2 regions of the Pseudomonas sp. GOM7 genome follow, and region 1 is predicted to be linked to the other one. Evidence: riboswitches for the same ligand, from Rfam matches in the RefSeq annotation. Region 1 holds a riboswitch; the other holds the start of a gene.
What was found. A riboswitch is a leader RNA that binds a small molecule or an ion and turns the genes downstream of it on or off. The one in region 1 is predicted to bind cobalamin.
Positions count from the first base shown of each region.

Region 2: it holds a riboswitch for cobalamin, as region 1 does, so the genes downstream of both, OU800_RS23870 (TonB-dependent receptor) here and OU800_RS19965 (energy-coupling factor ABC transporter permease) in region 1, are expected to answer to the same signal.

Region 1 is NZ_CP113519.1:4,497,400-4,504,987, reverse strand. It holds gene OU800_RS19975 (acyl-CoA dehydrogenase family protein) at 1-1,480, shown strand, start outside; gene OU800_RS19970 (carbonic anhydrase) at 1,714-2,457, opposite strand; cobalamin riboswitch at 2,781-2,984, shown strand; gene OU800_RS19965 (energy-coupling factor ABC transporter permease) at 3,024-3,707, shown strand; gene amn (AMP nucleosidase) at 3,808-5,280, shown strand; gene OU800_RS19955 (threonine dehydratase) at 5,385-6,356, opposite strand; gene OU800_RS19950 (aminotransferase-like domain-containing protein) at 6,437-7,588, shown strand, end outside.
Region 2 is NZ_CP113519.1:5,369,082-5,376,669, reverse strand. It holds gene cbiE (precorrin-6y C5,15-methyltransferase (decarboxylating) subunit CbiE) at 1-1,051, shown strand, start outside; gene OU800_RS23880 (cobalt-precorrin-6A reductase) at 1,048-1,776, shown strand; gene OU800_RS23875 ((2Fe-2S) ferredoxin domain-containing protein) at 1,882-2,580, shown strand; cobalamin riboswitch at 2,674-2,867, shown strand; gene OU800_RS23870 (TonB-dependent receptor) at 3,132-5,231, shown strand; gene OU800_RS23865 (ABC transporter ATP-binding protein) at 5,359-6,117, shown strand; gene OU800_RS23860 (ABC transporter substrate-binding protein) at 6,117-7,088, shown strand; gene OU800_RS23855 (FecCD family ABC transporter permease) at 7,085-7,588, shown strand, end outside.

The sequences.
Region 1 (7,588 bases):
CCTGATGCAGGCAGGCTTTCTCGCCAACGAAAACAAGCCGCAGTTCAAGAGCCATGATCGCTACGGCAACCGCATCGACCTGGTGGAATTCCACCCGGCCTATCACGAACTGATGCGCACGGCCATCGAGCATGGCCTGCCTTCGCTGCCCTGGATCGACCCGCGTGCTGGCGCCCATGTCGTACGCGCCGGCCTCACCTACATGCACAGCCAGGCCGAGGCGGCCAGTGGCTGCCCGCTGACCATGACCTTCGCCGCCGTGCCGGCCATCCGCCTGCAGCCCAACGTGGCTGAGCAGTGGCTGCCGAAGATCCTGGCCACCGAGTACGACCCGCGTAACCTGCCGATGGAGCAGAAAGCCGGGGTCACCATCGGTATGGCCATGACCGAGAAACAGGGCGGCACCGACGTGCGCGCCAACACCACCCGCGCCTATCCCATCGGCATCGGTGGGCCGGGGCAGGGCTACGAACTGGTCGGGCACAAATGGTTCTGCTCGGCGCCGATGTGCGATGCCTTCCTCACCCTGGCCTACACCGACAAGGGCCTCTCCTGCTTCCTGCTGCCGCGTCACCGCCCGGACGGCACGCGCAACGCCTTCTACATCCAGCGTCTGAAGAACAAGCTGGGCAACTGGGCCAATGCCTCCAGCGAAGTGGAATATCGCGGTGCATTCGCCTGGATGCTCGGCGAGGAAGGGCGTGGCGTACCCACCATCATCGAAATGGTGGCCATGACCCGCTTTGACTGCATGGTTGGCTCCAGTGGCCTGATGCGCCAGGCGTTGACCCAGGCCGCGCACCACTGCGCACACCGCCAGGTGGGCGGCAAGCGGCTGGCCGACCAGCCGCTGATGCAGAACGTGCTCGCTGACCTGGCGCTGGAAAGCGAAGCCGCGCTGGCGCTGTGCATGCGCATGGGCCGCGCGCTCGATCACCTGCATGACGAACAGGAAGACAAGTTCGCCCGCCTGGTCACCGCCGTGGGCAAGTACTGGATCTGCAAGCGCGCGCCGGAAATGATCTATGAAGCCAGCGAATGCATGGGCGGCGCCGGTTACGTCGAGGAAACCATCATGCCGCGCCTGTACCGCGAGGCGCCGGTCAACTCCATCTGGGAAGGCTCGGGTAACGTGCAATGCCTGGACGTGCTGCGTGCGCTGTCCAAGGAGCCCGGCGTGCTCGATGCCTTGTTCGCCGAACTGGGCGACGGTCATGGCGATGCCCGCCTCAAGGCCCATATCCAGCGCCTGAAAGCCGACTTCGCCGACACCGCCGACATCCAGTATCGCGCCCGCCAGCTCACCGAAGACATGGCTGTGGCATTGCAGGCCAAACTGCTGCTGGAGGCCGGCAACAGCGTGGTGAGCGATGCCTTTATCGCCAGCCGCCTGGAAGGCCGTGGCCGTGTCTACGGCACCTTGCCGCGTGGTGTCGATGTCGAGGCGCTGCTGGCGCGTAGCACGCCGCATCTGCTTTGATGCCGGAGCGCTCTTTAACAGGGAAAAGTTGGTAGATTTTTAGCGGCTGATTTTTCCCTTTCGGAACAGTTGATTACGCTAAGTGTGTTCCCCGCGTGAGCGAGGTTGAACCAATCAGGTAATGCTCAACCCGGAGCGTGGAGGCGTGTTTCTCACGCCGAAGTAGCCAGGGGCTCAGGTCAAGTCCGCGATGATGCGATGCACCGGTCATTCAGCCGGTGCATCAGAGCGTTTCAGTCTTCGCTCTCCAGGACGGCTCGCCCATTGAGCGCCTGGATCGGGCGGGCGTTCTTCGCGTACAGGTGCTGGAACTGCGCCAGTTGTTCGTGGGACAGCTCGACTGGCTGTTTAAGTACGCGCCATTGCACGTCTTCACTGCATGGCGGGGTGGTCAGCGAGCCGGCGAAGGCGTAGTAGCCCTGTTGCTGCGGGAGTACGGTTTGTGGCGCGAAGTTGCTTGCCAACTCGACTTTTTCCCCTGCCTTGTCCGGCATGGCCTTGAACACTGAGTCCAGTGCCTGGTTTTTCGCCCCTTCCTTGAACAGCACAGCCACGACCGCCAAATGACCATCGGTAGACTGGTGAACGAAGTGCGCCACCATCGGGAAGCCCTTGCCTGCGATGTGCTCTTCGCTGGGGGTGTGGAAATGAAATTGCACCAGGCGGTAGGGTTTGCCGTCGATCTCGATGCCGCCAGCATTGCTCAGATTCACCTGCACGGTGTGACCATTATTCACCACTTCGGCTGGGCTGGCCTGGTAGTCGAAGGCAATGCGAGGCAGCGATGCGCGGGTTGCATGGCTGATGTCGATCGGCGATTGCGCATGGCCGAGCGCGCAGGTTTCGTAGCCTGGATCCAATTGTGCCCAGTGTTCGGGGCCTTCCTTGCCTTTGTAGCTCCAGTGCGGTTGCTGTTCGGTTGCCATGGCGCCGGTTGTGAACAGAGCTGTTAACGCAACGATCAGGGTCTTCTTCATGTGCGCTCTCGTTACTGGATGAGGGTTCTAAAGGCCCGCGTGGCCCGTAGCCGGTGCGAGTTCGGAAATACTACGCATGGCTTGTAATAAAAAGTTACATCCGCATGGGCGTGGTGTGACGCAGCGCTTATCCGCGGCAGCTTCGGCTGCGTTCAAGACAGTATCCGTTCAGGTGCTAGGCGTTTTGGCAACGGGAGCATCTCGGAGCCTCGCGTAGCTAGCAGGCGTATGGGGGAAAGCTCGGATTGCCGAAGAAGCACATCGCACAGGGCTGAGGTGGGCGGTGCCTTGAACGCGAGTACTGTCTTTTGCCCAAGCTGCGGAGTAAGGTTGCCAGCGATGGTTCCTCCGTGCCCCGGCGCGTGTGGATGAAAAGGGAACAGGGTGCGGCGAATCTCGCCAATGCCCTGGCTGCCCCCGCAACTGTAAACGGCGAACGATGCCCTTCATGCCACTGACTGCGGTCGGGAAGGCGGGCGGAGTACCAAGCCGTGAGCCAGGAGACCTGCCATCGAACCCATCGATCCTCCAACTCGTCGCGCGGTGGGCGCGGCCAAGGAACTTGCATGCATATCGAACCGGGCGTCGTCGAAGGCGCCAAGATCTTCCTCAGTTACGCAACGGCAGTCGGCGCTTTCGGCCTGACGGCCAAACTGGCGCGCGATGCCATTCGCGACAATGGCGGGGCGGCTGCCCTGGCCCTGCGCAGCCTGCTGACCACCGCGTTGGTGTTCTGCTTCTTCGAGGTGTTGCCGCACCATCCCGTGGGCGTTTCCGAGGTGCACCTGATCCTCGGCTCCACCCTGCTGTTGCTGTTCGGTGCGGGTGCCACCGCCATAGGCCTGGCCGCTGGGCTGCTGTTGCAGGGCCTGCTGTTCGCCCCGTTCGATCTGCCGCAGTACGGCATGAATGTCACCACCCTGCTGGTGCCGCTGTGGGCCATCAGCGTGCTGGCCAAGCGCATCGTTGCGCCAGGCACCGCCTATGTCGACCTTTCCTACAAGCAGGCGCTGGCACTGTCGACTGCCTATCAGGGTGGCATCGTCGCCTGGGTCGGCTTCTGGGCCTTCTACGGCCACGGCTTCACCAGCGACAACCTGGCAGCCGTGGGCAGCTTCGGCCTGGCCTATATGAGCGTGATCCTGGTCGAGCCATTGATCGACCTGGGTGTGCTGGCCGGGGCCAAGGCGCTGGCGCGTTTCAGCCAGGGGCCGCTGTTCAACGTGCGTTTGCATCAGGCGGCGGCCTGATGAGGGGGCGCGGCGGCCGAATTCTTCGGTCGCCGCGCTATGTTTTGCCGCGAGGTTGCAGGCAAGATAGGGGCGTTCGTTCAGTCAGGAATACGCCCACGTGAAAGTCTGTTCCGATGATTTCGTCGTTGTTCACACCCCCGAAGAGGCGGTCGACCGCCTGGCCGCGTTGTATGAGGAAGCTACCGGCGCTCTGAGCCAGGCCCTCAAGCGCTATCTCAAGGCGCGCGTGCGCCCGGATGCCGACGAGCACTGCCTGTTCCGTTATCCCGAATTGCGCCTGGCCTACCTGTGTCAGGGCGAGGTGCCGACCACCGTGCGCGCCTATGCCAAGATTCAGGTGCCGGGCATCTACGCCATCACCGTGACCCAGCCGGCGGCCTTCCGCAAATACCTGCTGGAGCAACTGCGCCCGCTGATGAACGACTTCACCCTGCGCGTCGAGGTCGGCCGCAGCCAGCAGAATATCCCCTATCCCTACGTAGTGGAGGGCGGTGACGAGCTGGCCGGCAGTGGCGTGACCGCCGCCGAACTGGCGCGGGTATTCCCCAGCACCGATCTGTCTGCTGCCACCGACGGCACCGCCGATGGCCTGTACGACTGGGAGAACATCGACCCGCTGCCGCTGGCGCTGTTCGACGCGGCACGCACCGACTTCTCGCTCAAGCGCATCCAGCACTACACCGGCAGCGACTGGCGTCATGTGCAGCCGTGGATTCTGCTGACCAACTACCACCGCTACGTCGACCAGTTCATCCGCCATGGCCTGGACATGCTGCAGGGCGACTCGCGTTTCACCCGCATGGTGCTACCGGGCAACGTGGTGGTCGAGCGCGGCATGGCCGAAGGCGAGATGCAGGCGATCATCGAGAACGTGGTCTGGCATCGTTACCAGATGCCGGCCTATCACCTGCAGGCCGCCGACGGCCACGGCATCACCCTGGTCAATATCGGCGTTGGCCCGTCCAACGCCAAGAACATCACCGACCACCTGGCCGTGCTGCGCCCGCACTGCTGGCTGATGATCGGCCACTGCGGCGGCCTGCGTCAGTCGCAGACCATCGGTGACTACGTGCTGGCCCACGCCTATATGCGCCGCGATGGCATTCTCGACCGCGTGCTGCCGCCGAATATCCCGCTGCCGGCGCTGGCCGAGGTGCAGCAGGCGTTGCAGGAGGCCGCCAAGCTGGTCACCGGCGAACAGGGCGACGATCTGAAGAAGCGCCTGCGTACCGGCACCGTGCTGACCTACGACGACCGCAACTGGGAACTGCGCTGGGCGCAGGAACGGCCATTGATCAACCTGTCGCGGGCGGTGGCGGTGGACATGGAGAGCGGCACCATCGCCGCCCAGGGCTATCGCCTGCGGGTGCCCTACGGCACGCTGCTGTGCGTGTCGGACAAACCCCTGCACAGCGAGATCAAGCTGCCCGGCGCGGCCGGCGCCTTCTACGAGCGCGCGGTGACCCAGCACCTGCATATCGGCATCGCCGCGCTGGAGCTGATGCGCAGCCAGCTCAATTCGTTGCATTCGCGCAAGCTGCGCAGCTTCGACGAGCCGCCGTTCCGCTGATGGGCAATCCAGTGGTGAAGGCTTGAACGGGGTCAGCAGGTTGCTGTTTGCCAGTGGTGCGCACAGCGCACCCTACACATTCAGCCACCGCTGGTAGGCGTAGCTCAGGCTGCTGCCGGGGTTTCGTCGCGCAGCAGTTCGGCCAGGGCCTGGCGGTCGATATTGGCGCCGCTGAGCACCACGGCCACGCGCTGGCCGGCGTTGGCTTCGCGCTCCTGCATCATGGCGGCGAGGGCGGCAGCGCCGGCACCTTCGGCGAGGTTGTGGGTGTCTTCGTGGTAGGCGCGGATGGCGGCGCGAATTTCCTCATCATCGACTCGCACGATGCGTGCGGCGCCGGCGCGGAGCATGTCCAGCGTCAGTTGTTGCGGCTGGCGGCAGGCCATGCCGTCGGCCAGGGTCTCGGCGCGTTCGGTCTGCACTAGGCGACCTTGCTCGAAGCTGCGTGCATAGGCATCGGCGCCGCTGGCGACCACGCCAACGATCTCGGTGTCGAGGCCGAGCAGGTCGCGGGTGCGGATCATCGCGCAGATGCCCGAGCCGAGGCCGATGGGCACATAGACCCGGCGCAGATTGGGCACGGCTTCCAGCAGCTCCAGGGCATAGGTGGCCACGCCGCGCACCAGATCCTCATGCAATGACGGCACCCAATGCAGGCCGTCGCGTTCGGCCAGGCGCGCGGCCTCGGCGCGGGCTTCGTCGAAGTCGCGGCCATGTTCGATCACCTCCGCACCGAGCGCGCGCATTGCCGCGTTCTTCTCGCGGGCGTTGCCGTGCGGCACCAGAATGCGAATCGCCAGACCGGCTGCGCGTGCCGCCAATGCCAGGCTCTGGCCATGGTTGCCACGGGTGGCGGTGATCAGGCCACGCACCTGCGGCTCGCGGCGCAGCAGGGCGTCGATATAGACCAGCCCGCCGCGAACCTTAAAGGCGGCAGTCGGGGCGTGGTTCTCGTGCTTGACCCATAGCTCGCAACCGGTGCGCTCGCACAGCAACGGCCAACTTAGCTGTGGCGTGGGGGCCATATGGCGGTGAACCAGTTGGGCGCTCTGGCGCAGTTGGGCGAGGTCGAACATGGCGGGTGCTCCGGGTGGCGTTGACCCGGATGCTAGTGCGGCGCATTGTATGGGTAAATCTTTATATTGCATGGCAAGCAATGTGGCTTCCTGATCTGCAAGACAGCTCCTTACCCACTTACCTGGCACTGGTCGAGGCCATCGCCGCCGCTATCGGCCGTGGCGAACTCAAGCCTGGCGAACGCCTGCCGCCGCAGCGCCGCCTGGCCTGGACGCTGGGCATCAACCCGAGCACGGTGATGCTCGCCTATCGCGAGGCGGCGCGCCGGCACCTGGTTTCCGGTGAGGTCGGGCGTGGCACCTACGTGCTGGCCGGCAGCCGTGAGGCGAGCCTGTTTCGCCTCAAGCAACCGGCCGCGCAGGGCGAGGTCATCGACCTGTCCACCAACGTGCCGGTGCATGATCCGGACAACCACGATCTTTCCGCCAGCCTTGCTGCGCTGGCTGAACGGGGCGAACTGGAGGCGTTGCAGGCTTACCCGTCAGCAGCGCTGGTCGAGCGTGCGCATCTGGCCGGCGCCACCTGGCTGCGCCGCCGTGGACTGGAGCTGGCACCAGGCGGCCTGCTGCTCTGCGCCGGTGCCCAGCAGGGGGTGTCGGCGGCGCTGTTGGCGCTGTGCGAAGCTGGCGAGCCGATTCTGGTGGAGCGCTACACGGCGCCGGGAATCAAGGCCGCCGCGCGTCAGTTGCGCCTGCCGTTGCACGGCGTGGCGATGGACGCACGCGGCATCCTGCCCGATGACCTCGACCGCCTGGCGCGTGCCACCGGAGCCCGTGTCGCGGTGCTTACACCCTGTCTGCAGAACCCTACGGGCGCCAGCCTGGATGCCGAACGCCGCGCGGCCATTGCTGAGGTGGCACGGCGGCGCGGGCTGTGGATCGTCGAGGATGACGTCTACGGCGTACTGGGCAACGAGGCGCCGCTGGCCGTGCAGGCGCCGGAGCGCTGCCTGCTGATCAGCAGTCTGTCCAAGAGCGTTGCGCCGGGCTTGCGTCTGGGTTTTATCGCGGGGGCGCCGGAGCTGCTCGAACGTATCGATCCCGAGGCCCAGGCCACGCGTTGGGCGGTCACGCCGCTGAGCCTGGCGCTGGCCTGTGAGTGGATCGAAAGCGGCATCGCCGAACAGCGCCTGGCCTGGCAGATCGACGAGCTGCAGCAGCGCTGGCGCCTGGCCGCGCGCGTGCTCGGGCCGCGCATGCCGCAGGGCAGGGCGGTGGCACCGCATCTGTGG
Region 2 (7,588 bases), 870 kb from region 1:
AACCTGGCCCAGCCCCTTCGACCTTGAGCCGCTACTGACGCGGCGTGGTGAGGCGGTTTGCGTGCTGGCCAGTGGCGACCCGATGTTCTACGGCGTCGGCGCCAGTCTGGCGCGTCAGGTGCCGGCCGATGAGCTGTTGGTGCTGCCGGCTCCTTCTTCTGTGTCACTGGCTGTGGCGCGCCTGGGTTGGCCGCTGCAGGAGGTGGAGGTGCTGTCGCTGGTGGGGCGGCCGCTGGCCACGCTTAACGGCAAGCTGTTTCCCGGCGTGCGTCTGCTGGTATTGAGCGCCGATGGCGAGACGCCCGCGCAGGTCGCTGAAGCACTGCGTGCGCGCGGTTTCGGCGCCAGTCGCCTGAGCCTGCTGGAACACCTCGGTGGGCCGGATGAGCGGCGCATCGAGGGCCTGGCCGAAAGCTGGAGCCTGCCGCGCGGCGCCGACCTCAATCTGCTGGCCGTGGAATGCCTGGCCGACGCCGGTGCGCAACTGCTGCCGCCGACCTGCGGCCTGCCGGACGAGGCCTACCGCCACGACGGGCAACTGACCAAGCGTGACGTGCGCGCGGTCACCCTGGCGCGCCTGGCGCCGCTGCCCGGCCAGTTGCTCTGGGACGTCGGCGCCGGTTGTGGCTCCATCGGCATCGAATGGATGCGCGCGCACCCGGCCTGCCGCGCCATCGCCATCGAGGCCAATGAAGGGCGCCAGGCGCATATCCGCCATAACCGCGACACCCTTGGCGTACCCGGGCTGCAACTGGTCGCCGGGCATGCGCCCGAGGCGCTGGTCGGGCTGCCGGCGCCGGATGCCATCTTTATCGGCGGTGGCGTTACCGTGCCCGGCGTGCTGGATGACTGCTGGGCCGCGCTCAAGCCGGGTGGGCGCCTGCTGGCCAATGCCGTGACCCTTCAGAGCGAGGCGGCGCTGGTGGCCTTCCGTGAACGCCAGGGTGGTGAACTGTTGCGCTTGAGCGTGGCGCAGGCGCAGCCTCTGGGCGGCTTCGACACCTGGCGTGCGGCGCTGCCGATCACCCTGCTGATGGTGCGCAAGCCGTGAGTGTGCGCATCCTGTTGCTCGGTGGCACCACCGAGGCGCTGCGCCTGGCGCGTCGGCTGGGGCCGGAGACGGTGTACAGCCTGGCCGGTCTGGGACGCGTGCCGGATGACCTGGCCTGCCGCGTGCGCGTCGGCGGTTTCGGCGGCGCCGAAGGGCTGGCCGCCTTTATCGCCGATGAAGGCATCGAGCTGCTGCTGGATCTGACCCACCCCTACGCCGCACAGATCAGCCATAACGCCGCCCGCGCTGCAGAAGTGGCGGGCGTGCCCTGCTGGGCGCTGCGTCGCCCTGGCTGGCAGCCCGGCGCGGATGACGACTGGCGCGAGGTGGACGGCTGGGGTGAGTTGACCCGCGCGCTGGTGCCGTTCCAACGGCCATTCTTCACCTCCGGGCGCGAGCCGCTGGCGCACTTGCACGAGATCCCCGAACACCAGCACTGGACGGTGCGCTGCCTGCAGACCGAGCCGGCACCACCGCGCGCCGAGATCATCGGTGCGCGCGGGCCGTTCTCCCTGGACGAGGAACGCGCGCTGTTCGCCCGCATCCGCTGCGACGTGCTGGTGAGCAAGAACAGCGGCAGCGCTTCCACCGAACCCAAGCTGCAGGTGGCGCGCGAGCTGGGCTTGCCGGTGCTGCTGCTGCGTCGGCCCGAGTTGCCGGTGGTCACGCGCCAGTTCGCGGAACTGGATTCCCTGTGGGAGGCGCTAGTCGAATTAGCCGCGTAGGGTGGATCGCGCTTTATCGATCCACCGCTTTGGTGGACGTGAAAAGCGACGTCCACCCTACACGCTACACGCGCTGCTAGACTGCCGGCCCTTTTGGAGACCCTCATGAGCCAAGCCCCCTACGCCCGCATCCTGTTCATCGGCCCCGGCCTGGGGCGTGGCGCCACGTCCGAGCGCTTGCAGGCACGCATCGCCGCGCTGCTGGGTGAAGCACATCTGCACGACACGGAGCAGGAGGGTTTCTGGCAGGCCATCATCGATGCGCCACGGCCCGTGCTGGTGGTGGATCTGGAGCCGCGCGCCGATGCCGCTCACCGCGACTGGCTGCGCGAACGCATCGCCGAGCGCGGTGACGGGGCGCAGGTGTTCGTGGTCTGCACGGCCATGGAAGATGCATGGCTCGATGGCCTCAGCGTGCTGCTGGAGCATCGCGAAACGCATCTGCCCTGTAGCGACGTGCCGCCCGTGCCTGAGCACCACGCCTGGTCGCAGATTCCGCCGCATGCGCAGCGCCTGCTGCTGTGCAACGGCCCACGCTGCACGCGCAAGGGCGCGCTGGGCCTGTGGAAAACCCTGCGCCAGCGGCTCAAGGCCGCCGGCAAGCTGGAATGCGCGGGTGGGGTACATATCACCCGCAGCCAGTGCCAGTTCCCCTGCGACCTGGGGCCGACCGCGAGCCTTTATCCACAGGGTGAGTGGTATGGCATCAAGGACGAGGCGGCGGTGATTCGCCTGGTCGATGAGCGGTTGGTGGCGGGCAGGGCATTGCCGGAGTTGCGGATCGATGAGCAGGGCGGCAACTAGCCGCCATGGTGGACAAGCTGCGCGTTGTCCACCCTACGTCTGAGTCCAACCCACAATTGCCCCCGCGCCTTGACTTGAACGGAGGCGGGTGGTCATATCCGCCCCGCTTCAGGTGTCTTGCGCCGCCGCGCGCAAGGTGAAACGGGAAGTCGGTTGAAGTCCGACGCTGCCCCCGCAACGGTAAGCGAGCGACCGTATCGATACGCCACTGTGCGCCCCGCGCATGGGAAGGTGATGCGCTCATGACCCTCGCAAGCCCGGAGACCGGCCTGGAGTCGTTATGTCTGGCAACCCGCGGTGGGCGGGCGTTGACTCCAGTAGGGCGCGTTCGCGCTCCTGTCTGCTGTTGCGCATTTCCATCGGATTGCCGTGCCTTTTCTCTTTGCGATGGAAGCAATATGGCGCGCCATTTCCGCATCAAAAAAACCTTTCTGGCCGGTTCGGCCACGGGCCCCGTTCGACTGTATCCCAGGCTGCGGGGATCGATAATGTTATGTTATAACACTTGCATTTCAAGCCTCGATCCCCCGCGCAACAACGGAAGCTCTGCCGTGCGAAACCCCGCTCTTCATTGCACCTGGCCACTGGCCCTGCTGTTCAGCGGCCTGGCTCTGGCCGACAAGGCTGTCGATCTGCCCGAACTCGATGTCCAGGCCAAGGCCGCCGAGGAGGGCGAGAGCGATCTGCGCACGCCCACCACCAGCGGTTCGCGCCTGGAACTTTCGGCCCTGCAAACCCCGGCCAGCACCAGCAGCCTGAGCGGCACCGAAGTGCGCGGGCGCAACAACCGCAGCGTGCAGGACGCGGTTACCCGCACCCCCGGCATCACCTTTATCGGTAGCCCCGGCAATGGCGGCACGGCGCTGTCGGCGCGTGGCTTCACCGGCCACTCGGCGACCATGCAGCTCTACGACGGCACCCGCCAATACGTGGGTGCCGGCACCGTGACCTTCCCGGTGGACACCTGGTCGGTGGCACGCATCGACGTACTGCGTGGCCCGGCTTCGGTGCTATATGGCGAAGGCGCCACCGGCGCGGTGATCAACGTGGTGCCGAAAAAACCGTTCGCTGGGCCGGTGGAGAATCACCTGCGCCTCGGCTACGGCAGCGACGACCGCCGCCAGGCCGCGCTGGACAGCGGCGGCTCGCTGAGCGACGCGCTGAGCTATCGCTTCAACCTCAACCAGCAGGCTAGCAACGGTTGGGTCGACCGCGGCGACTCCGACAGCCTGGCGCTGAGCGCCGCACTGCGCTGGGATGCCAGCGAAGACCTGAGCTTCACCCTGTCCCATGACCAGGGCGAGCAGCACCCGGAGCGCTACCTCGGCACGCCGCTGGTCGATGGCAAGTTCCGCGAGAGCCTGCGCGAGCGTAACTACAACGTCGCCAACGCCGATATCCACTACAACGACCAGATCACCCGCCTGGTGACTGACTGGCGTATCAACGAGGCGCTGACGGCCAACAACCAGCTCTACTACATCAAGACCCGGCGCTACTGGCGCAACAGCGAGGCCTATCGCTGGCAGCCGGGCGATAGGGTCGAGCGCGGTGATTTCTGGCGCATCAAGCACAACCAGGAGCAGCTCGGCGACCGCCAGAGCTTCAGCCTCGATCACGCCCTGTTCGGCCTCGATAGCCGCACCCTGGTCGGCGTCGACTACAACCATATCCGCTTCGCCCGTCACCATGACTTCGGCAATACCTTCAGCGACAGCGTGCCGCTCGGCCAGTCCGGCGGCGGCAGTTACCAGAGCACCGACAGCTACCGCCCGCGCGAGCTGAACCTGGCCCGGCAGTTCTCGCTGTTCGCCGAGAACCGTACTCAGCTCACCGAACGCCTGGCGCTGGTTACTGGCGTGCGCCGCGATCAGGTGCACCTCGAGCGCAGCAACCTGGTCGACGACAGCCGCGTCGACCGCAGCCTCACGGGTGACAACTGGCGCGCCGGGCTGGTCTTCGCCCTGACCCCGGAACTGTCGCTGTATGGCCAGTACGCCACCAGCACCGAAGGGATAAGCAACCTGCTAACCCTCAACCCGAGCCAGCAGCAGTTCGATCTGAGTGAAGCGAAGCAGACCGAGATCGGCCTCAAGCAACTGTTCTGGGACGGGCAGGGCGAGTGGACGCTGGCCGCCTACCACATCGTCAAGGAGAAGCTGCTCAGCCGCGCCACGCCGACTGCGCCCACCGAGCAGATTGGCCAGCAATCCTCCGATGGCCTGGAAGCCAGCCTGGAACTGGCGCTGGGGCGTGGCTGGCAGGTGTCGGCCAATGCTGCCTTCGTCCGTGCCGAGTACGACAACTTCGTCGAGGGCGGTGGCGACCGTAGCGGCAATCGCCCGGTCGACGTGCCCAAGCGTACGGCCAACCTGTGGTTGAACAAGGATTTCGGCCGTGGAGTGGAGGCGGGCATTGGCGCGCGCTACGTCGATGCGCGTTATGTGGATACGGCCAATACCGCCAAGGTGCCGGGTTATACCGTGGTCGATGCCAATATCGGCTGGCAGGTGCTGTCTGACGTGCGCCTGGGTCTGGAGTTGAATAACCTGTTCGACCGCCAGTACGCCACCAGCGCCAGCAGTGACGGCGAGCAATGGTTCCTTGGCGCGCCGCGTTCGCTGTTCGTCACGGCGGATTACCGCTTTTGAAGCGCGCGTGCCTGTGCCGGCGCGTCGCGCGTGGAGAGTTTCCGTGTCAGTGACTAGCACCTCTGACTGGTCTTTCAGTCTGTTCTCGACGCCGCCGAGCCAGCGCACGGCGGCACCCGAGCCGCGCTTGCGCATCCGAGACCTGGCCTGGTCGCCGGACGGCCAGCGCGCCTTGCTCGAGGCCATCGACCTGGAGATCGGCGACGGTGAACTGCTCGGCCTGATCGGCCCCAACGGCAGCGGCAAGACCAGCCTGCTGCGCTGCGCCTATCGCTTCCAGCGACCGTGCAGCGGCAGCGTCGAGCTGGGCGGGGAAGCGCTGTGGCAACGTCCGCCGCGCTGGAGCGCGCAGCGCGTGGCGGTGGTGCTGCAGGAATTCCCCCAGGACTTCGGTCTGCGCGTACATGAGGTGACGGCCATGGGCCGCACGCCACACAAGGGGCTGTTTGACGGCGACGATGGCGAGGATCGACGCCTGGTTGATGAAGCGCTGGCACGCGTGGGCCTGAGTGAGCACGCGCAGCAGGATTTCGCCCGCCTGTCCGGCGGCGAGAAGCAGCGCGCCTTGCTCGCCCGCGCCCTGGTGCAGCAGCCGCAACTGCTGATCCTCGACGAGCCGACCAATCACCTCGACCCGCGCTACCAGATCGAGCTGCTACGGCAGATCAAATCGCTGGGGCTGGCGACCTTGGCCAGCTTTCACGATCTCAACCTGGCGGCGGCCTTCTGCGACCGCCTGTGTGTGATCGATCAGGGCCGCCTGGTGGCCGTTGGCACGCCCGCCGAGGTGCTCAGCGCCGAGCTGCTGCAGCAGGTGTTCGGTGTGCAGGCGCTGGTCGACACCCATCCACTGGCGGGTTATCCGCGTATTACCTGGATAGTCTGATGAGTCTGTGCCATTCGCGGCTGAAGCCGCTCCTACCTACGCTTGTGCTCTCGTCGCTGCTGCTGGCCAGCCCCGCCTGGGCCGTCACCGTCACTAGCTGCGACCGTCAGGTGAGCATCGACCAGCCGCCGCAACGCGCGGTCAGCCATGACGTCAATATGACCGCCATGCTCCTGGCCCTTGGCCTGAAGGAGCGCATGGCCGGCTATACCGGCATCAGCGGCTGGAAGACCCTCGATGCGAGCATGCGCGCGCAGCTCGAAGGCCTGCCCGAGCTGGCCGCGCGCTACCCCTCGTTGGAAAACCTGCTGGGTGCCGGCACCGATTTCGTCTTTGCCGGCTGGAACTACGGCATGCGCATCGGCGGCGAGGTCACGCCGGCCAGCCTGGCGCGCTTCGGTATCCCGGTGTACGAACTGAGCGAGTCCTGCGCCCACGTCATGCCGGGCCGCGTCGCCAGCCTCGACGATGTCTACACCGACTTGCGCAACCTGGGCCGCATCTTCGCCGTCGAGGATCGTGCCGACGCGCTGGTGCAGGGCATGCAGGCGCGGGTGGCGGCGGTGCAGGCACGCCTGGGCGAGCAGCCGACGCGCCCGCGGGTGTTCGTCTACGACAGCGGTGAAGACCTGCCTTTCAGCGCCGGGCGCCAGGGCATGCCGCAGCCGCTGATCGAGGCGTCCGGCGGGCGCAACGTGATGGATGGCGTGGCCGGCAGTTGGATCAAGGTGGGCTGGGAGGCGGTGGTCGAGGAAGACCCCGAAGTGATCCTGATCGTCGACTACGGCGAGCGCACGGCGGCGCAGAAGCGCGACTTCCTCCTGCAGCACCCGGCGCTGCAGGGCGTCACCGCGATCCGTGAAAAACGCTTCGTGGTGCTGCCCTACCTGGCGGTCACACCAAGCCTGGATAACGCCGCCGCCATCGAGACCCTGGCCGCGGCGCTGCACCCGGAGGCCTTCGCCCGGTGAGTCGTTATCGCCTGTTGTTGCTCGGGCTGGCCGTGCTGCTGGCGCTGTCCTGCGCCTGGTCGCTGGCCTTTGGCGCGGCGCAGGTGCCGCTCGAGCGGGTGTGGGCGATCCTTGGCCAGCACCTGTTCGGCATCGTGCCCGAGGTGCCCATCAACAGCGGCCAGGACAGCATCGTCTGGCAACTGCGCGCGCCACGGGTGCTGCTCGGCGCGCTGGTGGGCGCCGGGCTGGCGCTGGTGGGTACGGTGTTGCAGGCGGTGACGCGTAACCCGCTGGCCGATCCGCACCTGCTCGGGGTCAGCTCCGGCGCGGCCTTCGGCGCGGTGATCGTGGTGCTCTACCTGGGCGAGTTCGCCGGGTTGCTCAGCCTGCCGCTGGCGGCCTTCGTCGGCGCGTTGACGAGCATGCTGCTGGTGCTGGCCATTGCCAGCCGGGGCGGGCGCCTGGAGAGCGACCGCCTGTTGCTGGCCGGGGTGGCGGTGTCCTTCGTGATGATGGCG